Regions from separate parts of the Desulfovibrio intestinivivus genome, predicted to be linked through region 3. Evidence: predicted binding sites of a transcription regulator. Region 3 holds the regulator's gene; each other region holds the start of a gene.
What was found. The regulator sigma-54, encoded in region 3, starts transcription at its own class of promoters, with help from an activator protein. The targets are predictions, from matches to a motif close to CTGGCACGGNNNNTGCTT.
Positions count from the first base shown of each region.

Region 1: the regulator sigma-54 is predicted to act here: its motif matches at 1,143-1,160, upstream of ACUZ9P_RS00135 (DVU0150 family protein).
Region 2: the regulator sigma-54 is predicted to act here: its motif matches at 1,621-1,638, upstream of ACUZ9P_RS11035 (ammonium transporter).

Region 1 covers NZ_JBRBQT010000001.1:24,550-28,737, reverse strand. Annotated here, with positions in the region: gene ACUZ9P_RS00140 (sigma 54-interacting transcriptional regulator) at 1-1,016, opposite strand, end outside; gene ACUZ9P_RS00135 (DVU0150 family protein) at 1,269-1,574, shown strand; gene ACUZ9P_RS00130 (sulfite exporter TauE/SafE family protein) at 1,592-2,656, shown strand; gene ACUZ9P_RS00125 (DUF4881 domain-containing protein) at 2,670-3,266, shown strand; gene ACUZ9P_RS00120 (hypothetical protein) at 3,360-3,671, shown strand; gene ACUZ9P_RS00115 (hypothetical protein) at 3,731-4,188, shown strand, end outside.
Region 2 covers NZ_JBRBQT010000001.1:2,564,611-2,568,798, forward strand. Annotated here, with positions in the region: gene ACUZ9P_RS11030 (P-II family nitrogen regulator) at 1-220, opposite strand, end outside; gene ACUZ9P_RS11035 (ammonium transporter) at 250-1,458, opposite strand; gene ACUZ9P_RS11040 (sigma-54 interaction domain-containing protein) at 2,001-3,608, opposite strand; tRNA gene ACUZ9P_RS11045 (tRNA-Glu) at 3,926-4,002, shown strand.
Region 3 covers NZ_JBRBQT010000001.1:2,902,856-2,907,043, reverse strand. Annotated here, with positions in the region: gene ACUZ9P_RS12425 (phosphoribosylformylglycinamidine synthase subunit PurQ) at 1-192, opposite strand, end outside; gene ACUZ9P_RS12420 (CTP synthase) at 467-2,110, shown strand; gene ACUZ9P_RS12415 (hypothetical protein) at 2,124-2,357, shown strand; gene rpoN (RNA polymerase factor sigma-54) at 2,405-3,829, shown strand; gene hpf (ribosome hibernation-promoting factor, HPF/YfiA family) at 3,866-4,188, shown strand, end outside.

The DNA of each region.
Region 1 (4,188 bases), 2.9 Mb from region 3:
AAGGTCACCGGCACGTAACTTACCCTCTCCACCCGCATCTGGCTGCTGCTCCACAGGGAGCTGTTTTCAGAAAGGGGGAGCTGGCCTGACTTGCCCTCCTGCACATCGGATACCATGTTCCAGTAATTGATGTGTTCAGGGCTGGGCCGGAATGCGGTGTTAAATCCCGGCCTGCCAAAATCGCCGGTAAAGCCAGCGCGCACGGCATCTGTGCCTAGGCTGCGCTGGGCCAGGCCAGCATCCGGCGCTTCAGACTGAAAGAGCATCCAGCCATCGCGATCAAAAAAAAGTGTGCGCACGCGCCCCTCATCGCCTGATGCGGCAATGGGTGCATTGGGGCCGGAGTAGGTGGACAGGATATCCCGCAGCTCCCGCAGATCCAGAGAAAGCATCAGGTAGCCGGCAAATGTGCCTTCCGCATCATGAACCGGGGTGGAAAAACGCAGCACGTGCAGGGTGATGTTCTGGTTGCTGCCCTTAACCGGCACCATGGAGTAGGTCACTTCCACGGGTTGGGCAACGCTGACGTGCCCGGTGCGGTGTTCAGAAGCAATGGAGTGGAAGGGGCCGGTGGGGCTGGCAAGGGCCTGCCGCATGGGAACATTGATGATATCCCCGCCTGTGTTGACAAGCAGATAGCGGTTGTCTGGGGCCAGACCCTCAAAGGCCAGCTCCCTGTAGCGCAAGCCGCCAGCCTTGGCGCGGAATTTGAGCCGGTTGGCCATGTCTTTTTGATCCATGGAGCCAGCAGCGAGAATAAGAAGCTGATTGCGCGTTTCTTCAAGCGCCTGTTCCAGAGCAAGGCTCATTGCCTGTGACTGAAGCTGTGCATTGCGCGCAATTGCGCGATCAAGAATGGCCTCGATGCTACTGCCCGTAGCAGTAAAAATAATCAGCAGTACAAGCGCCAGCAGGGGCAAGCCCAGCATCAGCATGCGGCTTGCAAGGCTGCGATTCATAAAGAACGCCGTGAACTCCAGCGAACTGCCCTGGGGAAGTGTTCTGTGTAAGCGCATGGTGCTCCCCTGTTTTGTGCAAAAAAGCGCAATCTTTGAGCTGAGTATAAAAAACATTGCTCTTCGTGACAAGATTTTTCGCGCAAAAATAGAAAAAAAGGCGCAATTACAGGCAATAATTATGCAATGGCACAGCCTTTGCTAATACTTTCACATTCGAGGCAACGAGGCGGTGCCTGCCCCCGACGGGAGACACCGCAAAATGGGTAAGTGGTTGAAGTGGAGATGTCACATTTTGATGTGGAGGAAGTTATGAAAAGGATGCAGAGGCTCTGGACATGGCTTACAGGTTGCGCGCTGCTGGTTGCGGCATTGCCCGGCGCGGCCCTGGCTGCTGGCGGCGGCAAGGTTGCCAACGTTGTGGTGGTCGCCGATACGCGCAAGCTTGACGGCATACTGTACTGGTGGGCTGAAATGTATAATGAAAGCCATTTCTTTTTTGCCATTCTGACTATGGCCATCATCCCGGTTACTGGCTGCATTCTCGGGTGGCTGGCAGATATCGTCATGACGCATATCGGCATTGACCTCAAGCACCGCGAATTGTCCGAAAAGTAGTCGGAAGGAGGCAAGTTATGGAATGGTTGTATATTTTGATGCCCATTTCCGGCGTGTTCATTTTCTGGCCGGGCCTTGTCATTCTTGGTTTGGGCGTTGGCATTATCGGCGGCTTCTTCGGCATGGGCGGCGCCTGGATGGTTACCCCCGGTCTTAACATTCTTGGTTTCCCCATGGCCTTTGCCATTGGTACCGACGTGGCGCAGATGGCGGGTAAATCGCTTATCTCCACCATGCGGCACGGCAAGTTCGGCAACGTTGACTACGGCTTGGGCCTGACCATGCTGGTTGGTACCATCGTGGGCGTGGAAGTTGGCGCGCAGATGGTCATGTGGCTGGAACGCCTGGGTTCCGTCGACAAGGTTGTGCGCTGGTTGTACGTTGTCCTGCTTGTGCTGCTGGCATGGCTTGTATTTCATGATATCGCCGCCCGCCGCAGGAAGGAACGTGAAGCAAGAGCCCAGAACAGGGAACTTGACCAGACGGCCACTGGCGTTGACTGGGCCTCCCGCCTGCACGCCATCAAGATTCCGCCTGTCTTCCACTTCAAGCAGGCCAACATCACCTGCTCCGCATGGCTGCCCATCTTCGTCAGCTTCTTCACCGGCTGGCTGGCTGGTATCCTCGGCATCGGCGGCGGTCTTATCCGCATGCCCGCCCTGGTGTATCTTGTCGGCTGCCCCACCCATCTGGCGGTGGGTACGGACCTCTTTGAAGTCGCCATCTCCGGTCTCTACGGCACGGCTTCGTACGCATACAAGGGCCGCGTGGAATTGCTTGCCGCTCTCATCATGCTGTGCGGCGCGGCCATCGGCGCGCAGATCGGCGTTGTTGCCACCAAGTATGTAAAGGGCTACGGCATCCGCCTCGTGTTTGGCCTGGCTGTTATCGGCTGCCTCATCTCGGTTGTGTGCAAGCTGGTTGAAGCTGAATTCCCGGCGTGGAGCTGGCTGCTTGGCCCGACCGCTACGATCGACGTGCTCGGCTTCGTGTCGGCTATCTCCCTTTACATAACCGTCAAGATGGTACAGGGCGCCAAGGCGGAAATTGCCGCCAAGAAGAACCAGCCCGCGGCCAACTAGAAGGAGACCCGCCATGAAGATTCGTAACCTGATGCTTATGCTGGCGATGGCCTTCTCTGTTGCACTGCTCACCGGCTGCAACTTCGACGGAGGCGTGGAACAGGGACGCTGCGTGGCCTTTGATGCCACAGCCAAAACCCTCACCATCGTGGTGGACGTGACGCACGATCAGTTTAACCCGCACTACAGCGGCGGCACGCATACCTTCAAGCTGCCTGTGGAATCCAAAGACATGGGCCCGAGCCCCAGCGTGGGCGGCCGCCTGATGATCGACCTGGTCAAGAACACCGTGCTTATCTATGACCAGAAGACCAACAGTGTACGCGAACTGGCCGTGCAGTTCACCGATGTGGAAAAGAACGTCGGCTCCGACCATCCCAAGGTCAAGGGCAAGACCTTCCCCATTATCGACAAGGACCAGCAGACCGTCACCGTGTACTCTGGACGTCAAAAGTCTTTGATCACCTTCAAGATTCCTGCTGAAGCCCAGGATTACCCGGCCTATGTATGGACCGCTGGTGATGAAATGCGCATTGCCTACCGCAATGCCGACAAGGCCCAGGCCATGCGCATCATGAACGTGACCAAGACCAACATCTTCAAGAAGTAAACCCCCAGGGTGCCTACCCCCACCCTGCGCGCCGGAGCGGTTCGCCCCGCTCCGGCGCCCCTCGGGTGGACAAACACACTCAGGAGAGCATCAATGAACAGTTACCGTCAGACCCTTTATTCCAGCATAATCCGGGTTGCGGCCAACGCAGTCATGGTTGGCGCGATCTTTGTGGGCATGTATCAGTCGGCCCACAGTTCTGGGGCCTCGGAACTGGTGTTCTGCGCATGGTTTTTTGGCATCACGGTGCCTACGTGGGCAGGGGCCTTCTGGCTCACCAAAAAGGTGCGCCAGATATATCCCGCCGAGTTTCAGAGCCTTGTGGAACTGCCGCGCCTTGGGCAGAGGCTTGTAAGCTGGCACGTGGCCGAAACGTCCATGTGCCCCGTCATTGATCGCCGATAAACGGGAGCAGCAGCATGTCGTGTGTCATGACCATACCACAGGCGGGCAGGAAGGAACCTATGGGGGAATTCATCAAGAGTCAGGGTTGGCAGAACTGCCTCCAGACCCGTGCCCGGCAGCGTTATTGGGGCGCTCTGTGCGCCCTGTTGCTGGGTTTTGCCCTGCTGGGAATACTTGACGGCCTGCAAGGCCTTGCAAGGTCAGGCGCGGATGTGATCGAATTGCTGCCCGGCGGCAGCGTGTCCATATCCGGGCCGCTGACCATCAAAAATCCCGTCAACAGCGACCTCAAGGCGCAATTTGCCCCGGAAAATCCGGCCCTTTTTTATGATCTGGAAGGATTCTTTGCGGGCTACTGGTTTGGCAACGGCATGTGGCGAGGCAGTGTGCGCGCCGATGCCGTGGCGGAACCCGGCAGTTACGCCCTGAAAGTTTCTTTCAGGGGTGCGGCTGCCAGCACCACGCAGCACTATACTGTTATTGTGCATGCCGATGAAACCGCCATGCGGGCGGCGTC
Region 2 (4,188 bases), 340 kb from region 3:
GAACAGTTTCCAGCATGTCGTCGTGCAGCACGACCTCGACCTTGATCTTGGGCAGGCAGTCCACCTGCATGGTGGTGCCGCGATACACTTCAGTGTGCCCACGCTGGCGACCAAAGCCCTTGATTTCAACGTAGTTCAAGCCGTGGATGCCCATGTCGGTAAGCGCGTCCTTAACCTTGTCAAACATGCTGGGCCGGATGATGATTTCAAGCTTTTTCATAGGTCGTTCCTTTGCTGTTTCCCGTTGGACTACAGGGAGTAGCCGCGTTCGTTGTGCTCGCTCAAATCGAGACCGGTGAATTCCTCTTCAGGCGTAACTCGCAGGCCGACAACCGCGTCAACCACATAGAGGATTATCCGGGAAACTATGTAGCAATAACCCCAGGTAGCCACAATGGACACGATCTGGATCCAGGCCTGTTCAGGATTACCGTAGAACAGACCGTCTGAGTTGTTAATGGCCGCGCAGGCGAACAGGCCGGTGGCAAGCGCACCCCAGGTGCCGCCAACGCCATGAATGCCGACCACGTCAAGGGCGTCGTCGTAACCGAACTTATTCTTCAGGAGCACGCCGCCGTAGCAGATGATGCCGCCAACAAAACCGATCAGCATGGCGGGCAGCACTTCCACAAAGCCCGCGCCGGGGGTGATGGCCACAAGGCCCGCCAGTGCGCCGGAGATAGCGCCAAGGCTTGTGGGCTTGCCGGTACGAATCCATTCAACGAGCATCCAGCCAAGAATACCGCAGGCAGAAGCCATGTGGGTGGTTACAAGGGCCTGACCAGCAAGGGGACCGGAAGCCAGGGCGCTGCCAGCATTGAAGCCGAACCAGCCGAACCAGAGCAGGCCGCCGCCAAGCAGGGTAAGGGGCAGGTTGTTAGGCGTTGCATGCGAGCTGCCAGTGGAAAGCCGCGGTCCAAGGGCCTGGGCACAGGCAAGAGCCGCCGCGCCGGAAGACATGTGCACAACTGCGCCGCCAGCAAAGTCCAGAGCGCCCATCTTGCTCATCCAGCCGCCGCCCCAGACCCAGTGGGCCATGGGCGAGTAGACGAAGAGCAACCACAAGCCGGAGAAAACAAGCATGGCAGAGAAGCGGATGCGCTCAGCGTAGGCACCGGAAATAAGGGCCACGGTAAGAGCAGCAAACATGCACTGATACCCCATGAAAACCGTGTGGGGCAGCTGGGTGGCGGCAGGAGCCGACTCGCCGCCCACACCTTTGAGGAAGAGGTAGGAAAGATCGCCGATTATGCCGCCCACATCTTCGCCAAAGGCCAGAGTGTAACCCACAACGGCCCATAATACAGAGATGAGAGCCAGCGCGCCGTAGCTGTGCATGTGGGTAGAAAGGATATTGCGGGAGCGAACCAGGCCACCGTAGAAGAGGGCCAGCGCCGGGGTCATCAGCATGACCATGGAGGCGCAGATCAGAATAAATGCAGTATCCGAGGCGTTCATACGGGCATCCTTCAGCGTAGTTCGGACCGGCGAGGGAGGCAGGGTACCGCACAGTGCGGCAGGCTGGTTTCCGTCGTTCCGTTCCGCGTTTAATAGAACCTCATCCTCGTGGGCTGGCGCCATGCCCACACTGCGACACGATGCCGCAGCAATACCCTGCTTACGCATGAAGTGTGCCAAATGTGTTTCACTGTGGGGGAAAAAGATGTAACAAGCTGATTTTATGTATATTTTTATTTTTAAGGGCAGACAGGAAGAATTGCAGGGGGTTGGCGTCTGTGGAATATTTCTACGTTGATGTAGAAAAAAAGAGGCCCCCCGGAGCGCTGTTTCTTGGCGCATGGGGAGCTTCTTTAATAGTTGTGTTATTTAAGTATTTTATATGAAAAAATCAAAAAATTTCAAAAATGTAGAAATTATTGGTACATCTTTGTAATGAGCGAAGAATTATTAAATAACATACTAGAATTTATTATAAAAAATTCGTATTTGGAGCAAATTCTGGCCTTTTTTCAAAATACCGTTTTGTAGAAACTGTATATCTACTCGGTTTCGTCCTTACGGTACACGGGGCGAAAAGCCTTGTAGGTTATGCCGTACTTTTTCATGCGCAGAGCCATGATCCTTTCCGTCAATCCAAGGCTTGCTGCGGCCTTGCCCATCTGGCCCTGGCTGAACTCAAGCGCTTCGGTGATTGATGCGCGTTCCAGTTCGTCCAGCTGTTCCTGCAAACTGCCGGAAAGCCCCTGCCGGATCAGCCCGGGCGTGAGGCCGGAACTGGCGGCGGCGCGGCTGCCGTGCAGGGCAGGGGGCAAGTGCTGGGGCAGAACAAGGCCTTCGCGGCCCAGCAGCAGCACGGCGCGCTCCATGACGTTTTCAAGTTCGCGGATATTGCCCGGCCAGGTATAGCGTTGCAGCATATCCATAACAGAAAGGGAGAGGCGCACATTATTGCGCCCGTTGGCCAGTGCGTATTTTTTGATAAAGTGGTTTGCCAGCGGCAGAATGTCCTCTGGCCGGAAACTCAGGGGCGGCAGGAAAATGGGGAAGACGTTGAGGCGGTAGAACAGATCGCGGCGGAAGGTTTCTTCCTCAACCATTTTTTCCAGATCGCGGTTGGTGGCGGTGATAAAGCGCACATCAACATAATGCGTTTCCATGCCGCCAAGGCGCTCAAAGGCCCTTTCCTGCAGCACGCGCAGCAATTTTGCCTGGGTCATGAGCGAAAGCTCGCCCACTTCGTCCAAAAACAGCGTGCCGCCGTTGGCAAGCTCAAAGCGCCCCTTGCGTGTGGCGTTTGCGCCGGTAAAGGCTCCGCGTTCATGGCCGAACAGTTCGCTTTCAATGAGGTTTTCTGGCAGTGCGGCGCAGTTGAGCGAAATAAAGGGCTTGTTGGCGCGTGTGCTGCCCGAATGGATGGAGCGCGCAGCAAGTTCTTTGCCCGTGCCGGATTCGCCCTGTAGAAAAACTGTGGTGCCGGACGGGGCAACCTGAGCAATCTGCGCGTAGACCTTTTGCATCACTTCTGAATTGCCCACAAAGCCGCGCGGCCTCAGGGGCGAGGAAGCTTCTTCATCCATGCGCCCCTGCGATTCGAGGGCGGCATGCCCAAGCAGGGTTGATATAATGGTGAGCAGGCGCATTTCGTCTTCAAGCGTGGCATCGTCCACGAGCAGATGGTCAACCGACAGCGCGCCCACAACCTGGTCGTTAAGGCAGATAGGCACGCAGATGAAGGAAATGCCCTCCTTGCCCAGATCACGAGAGCGGGTGCGGTTCAGAAAAAGGGGCTCTTCAGATACATTAGATATGTACATGGAGCGCCCGGTTTCGATCACGCGCCCGGTGATGCCCTCGCCGCGCACGTAGCGGCCCCGGCGGGCCTCGGCGGGTTTGAGGCCGTAGGCAGCCTCGATGCGGATTTCGCCGCTGTTGGGCGAAATAAGCGTGATCGCGCCGCGCATCATGTGCAGATGCTCTGCCATGAGCTGGAGCGCCTTGTTCAGGGCAACCCCCACATCCGTGGCGGAGTTGACCACATTGGAAAGATCCAACAAAAGGCGCAGCTGCTCTTCGCGGTGGCTGTCTGCGTTGGCGGGAGAGCGCGACACGGTGCCGGGACGGGGAGATGTATTGCTGGATTTTTGCATGCCGTGCTTATACCTCAGGCCGGGGCAAACATGCAATCCGTCAGGGGGTTACTAGCCGCAAGAAAGGGCTGCCAGGGGGGGGAGGGCACTTGCGCGGGTTGGGGGCTGGGCCAGATTAGGTTGCAGTGGGTAGTGGGAGAACGGACTTTGCGGGGGAAGGGGATAGCGGCCTAACTGATTTAGCGGCTCGACAGGATTAGGAAACCCCAGCTCTTGATCTGACCATCGCGAAGCTCCTGACCGCTGAATTTTATGCCAATTTTAAAAAGTCGCTTGACACCTGCCCCCTATTGCCGTAGATACACCCTTCACAGCGCGTCCCCATCGTCTAGCCGGCCCAGGACAACGGCCTTTCACGCCGTCGACAGGGGTTCAAATCCCCTTGGGGACGCCAATTAAGAAAGCAAGCTCTTACGAGAAATCGTAGGAGCTTTTTCGTTGTTGGGAAGGATTTGCGGCTCTACACCAATGGCGGGGGCAAGCCACTATAATGGTTCCACGCTGACGCACAGCGATGCGCAATTGGAGAAAAAATATTTAAAACGGGCAGCAAAAGCTGTACGTGTCCTTTTGATATATG
Region 3 (4,188 bases):
ATCGTCGCCATCCAGAAACCCGCCGGGGAAAATCAAAAAGTGATAGTCGGCAAGGCGAACCTTGGCCGCCACCAGATCGGAAAAATGCACCACATCGGCCTTGTCGGCACCGGCCAGACGGGCCGTGTGGGCTGTTTCCATGTGCGAATTTGTACCGTAGCCGGTGATGACCAGTGTGTTGACCGTACCCATGCGGGGGAAGCCTCCTTGGCTTTGCAACGCGGATAATCCCGGCCATGCCTTGCGGTGTGCGCCGGACGTGCTTTTGCCTTGGAAACCTTGGCTGACCCGCGCCGGGCACAACAGATGACCGGCGCACGGGCCGCTTGTGGTGGGCACGCACGCTGAAAAGGGAATAACACATTACTTAGCTTGTTTTACTTAGTCAATGCTAGCCAAAAAATTCAATTTGGGTTAAGACTGTTTGGTTGAACTATTCAACATACCCAAGTACAGGTGGAAGTGCATGAAAACTAAATACATTTTTGTGACGGGCGGCGTTCTGTCGTCGTTAGGCAAGGGCCTCGCGGCTGCGTCTTTGGGCGCGCTGCTGCAAACGCGCGGGCTTACGGTAACCATCCAGAAGCTTGATCCTTACATCAATGTTGACCCCGGCACCATGAACCCGTTCCAGCACGGCGAAGTATTTGTTACCGATGACGGCGCGGAAACGGATCTGGATCTCGGGCACTACGAACGTTACCTCAACGTGCCCATGTCGCGGAAGAACAACACCACTTCCGGCGCCATTTACAACCACGTTATCGCCAAGGAACGTCACGGCGATTACCTGGGTGCCACGGTGCAGGTGATCCCGCACATTACTGATGAAATCAAGAGCGTGGTGCTCTCCCTTTCAGAAGGCGAAGACGCGCCCGATGTCGCCATTATCGAAATCGGCGGCACCGTGGGCGACATCGAAGGTCTGCCCTTTCTTGAGGCCATCCGCCAGTTGCGTTCCGACCTTGGACGCGACAACTGCCTGAACATTCACCTTACCCTGGTGCCCTACCTGCGCAGCGCTGGCGAGCACAAAACCAAGCCCACCCAGCACAGCGTCAAGGAACTGCTCTCCATCGGCATTCAGCCCGACATTATTCTGTGCCGCTGCGAGCAGAGCATCCCCGAAGAACTGCGCCGCAAGATCGCCCTGTTCTGCAATGTGGATCAGGACGCCGTGTTCTCTTCGGTGGACGTGAACAATATTTATGAAGTGCCGCTCAAGTTCTATGAGGAAGGCTTTGACCAGAAGGTGGCCATCATGCTGCGCCTGCCCGCGCGCAATGCCCACCTTGAAGCCTGGGAAAAGCTCGTAAGCGACTGCGCCAACCCCAAGGGCAAGGTCACCATTGCCATTGTGGGCAAGTACGTTGACCTCAAGGAAGCTTACAAGAGCCTGCACGAAGCCCTCATTCACGGCGGCGTTGCCAACCGTGTTGAGGTGGAACTGCGCTACGTCAATTCCGAGAATGTGGACGAAAGCAACTGCGTGGAATCCTTCAAGGGCTGTCATGGCATTCTTGTGCCCGGCGGCTTTGGCTATCGCGGCGTGGAAGGCAAGATTGCCGCCATCCGCTATGCGCGTGAAAACAACATTCCCTTCTTCGGCATCTGCCTTGGCATGCAGTGCGCGGTTATCGAATTTGCCCGCCACGTGGCAAGCCTTGACGATGCCAACTCGGAAGAATTCAACCCGCTTTCTGATCACAAGGTTATCTACCTTATGACCGAGTGGTTCGACTTCCGCACCAAGAACGTTGAAAAACGTGACGCGGGCAGCGACAAGGGCGGCACCATGCGCCTTGGCTCCTACCCCTGCAAGGTGCAGCCCGATACCAAGGCCTTTGTGGCCTACAAGAAGGGCATGGTTGATGAACGTCACCGCCACCGCTACGAATTCAACAATGCCTTCAAGGAAATGCTGGGCGAAAAGGGCATGGTTTTCAGCGGCACCGCCCCTGACGATTCGCTTGTGGAAATCATAGAGCTGAAGAACCATCCCTGGTTCCTTGGCTGCCAGTTCCACCCCGAATTCAAGTCCCGGCCCATGAACGCGCATCCGCTGTTCCGCGAATTTATCGGAGCGGCGAAAAAGTTCGCCAAGGTGTAATTTCGCAGCGTTAATGCAGCGAGGCTTGTTGGTTTTCACCAAGCTTGGGTATCGCAAAATCGCGCAAAAAGGGGAGGGCATTGCCTTCCTCTTTTTTTGTGCGCAGATTATTTCAACGGCGCAAAAACTGCGCCAAATCAGGTTTTTTGCGCTGGCAGCCCCTGCCGCAGGCTGGGGATGCCGTGAACCTGATCTTGCAACTGTTAGCTATTGCATAATTTTTGCAGATGTGGCACAGTACTTGTAAACAGATAATTCTATAGTCCTATGGCTAGTTAAGGCAAAAGAGCACACATGGCACTGGAACTACGGCAGCAACTCAAGCTGTCACAGCAACTGGTAATGACCCCGCAATTGCAGCAGGCAATCAAGCTGTTGCAACTCTCACGCGTGGAACTTCTGGAAACTGTGCAGCAGGAACTGCTTGAAAACCCCTTTCTCGAAGAATCTTCACTTACTGACGATGCCTCCCAGGAGCAGCACGAGGAAAGCCGCGAAGCGCCCAAGGAGGAAGTATACGACAGGGAACTGGCCAAGGACGCCGACTGGGAAGATTACCTCGGTGAGTTTGCCAGCACCCCCCGCCTTTCGCAGTCGCGCGAATATGAACTTGCCGAAGAAATTTCGCCTCTTGAAGCCCGCTATGCGGCCAAGCCCACCCTTGAGGGACATCTGTTCTGGCAGTTGCGCCTTTCTTCGCTGACAGAAGAGCAGAAGGCCATTGGCGAGGTCATTATCGGCAATCTCTCCTCAGCCGGGTATCTGCAAGCCACCATTGAAGAAGTGGCCGAAATGGCTGAGGTTGCGCCCGAGGCCGTGCTGCCCGTGCTTGAAAGGGTGCAGCTTTTTGACCCCATCGGCGTTGCCGCGCGTGATGCGCGCGAATGCCTGATGGTGCAGATCAAGAACCTTAATTACGCCCGCGATCCCATCCTTGTGGAGCTGGTGGAATCCCACCTTGAAGACCTTGAGGCCAAGCGCTACAAGCCCCTGCTGCGAAAGTTCAAGCTCGATATGGAAGAGCTCAAGGAATATCTGGATATCATCCAGAGCCTTGACCCATTGCCCGGCGCAAGTTTTGGCGGCGGTGAGCCAACTTATGTAAGCCCCGATGTATTTGTGTACAAGATGGGCAGCGAATTTGTGATTTTGCTCAACGATGACGGCCTGCCCCAGTTGCAGCTTTCGGCCATGAGCCAGATGAACATAGGCGGCTCGGAGAAGGAAAAGGACTACTGTTCCGAAAAGATCCGCTCCGCCTCATGGCTTATCAAGAGCCTGTATCAGCGCCAGCGCACGCTTTACAAGGTTATGGAAAGCATTGTGCGCCATCAGCAGCCGTTTTTTGAAGACGGCGTGACCAAGCTCGCGCCGCTCATTCTCAAAGACATTGCAGACGACATCAGCATGCACGAATCAACGGTGAGCCGCATTACCACCAACAAGTATGTGGCAACGCCCCACGGCATCTTTGAATTGAAGTTTTTCTTTAACAGCGGCCTTGAACTCGATGACGGAAGTCAGGTAGGCTCAGAAAGCGTCAAGGCTCTGATCAAGAAATTCATCTCTGAGGAAGATACCCGATCCCCCCTCAGCGATGAGCGTATCGGCGAAATGCTCAAGGAGCGTCTCAAGGTCAATATTGCGCGGCGCACGGTGGCAAAATACCGCACGGCGCTTGATATTCCATCTTCGTCAAGGCGCAAGGAGCATTTCTGATTCCCCGTCGAGTGGCTCAATACTTAGGAGGAACTTATGAACATCTCATTTGCTTTCAAGAATTTTGAAGCCTCCGAACATCTGAAGAAGTATGCCCGTCGCCGCATGGAAAAGCTGGGACGGTTTTTTGGCAAGGCCTCTGGCCTTGACGTTGCCGTTGTGCTGACAGTCGACAAGTTCCGTCATCGCTGCGAAGTGACCGTTACGGGCGAGGGCCTGCATATCAACGCCACGGAGCAGACTTCGGACATGTACGCCGCCATTGACCTTGTGACAGACAAGGTTGAATCGCAGATCAAGCGCCAGGTGGCCCGCGTAAAGGCCCAGCGGCGGCACGCCCGCAATACGGATGTGGACGT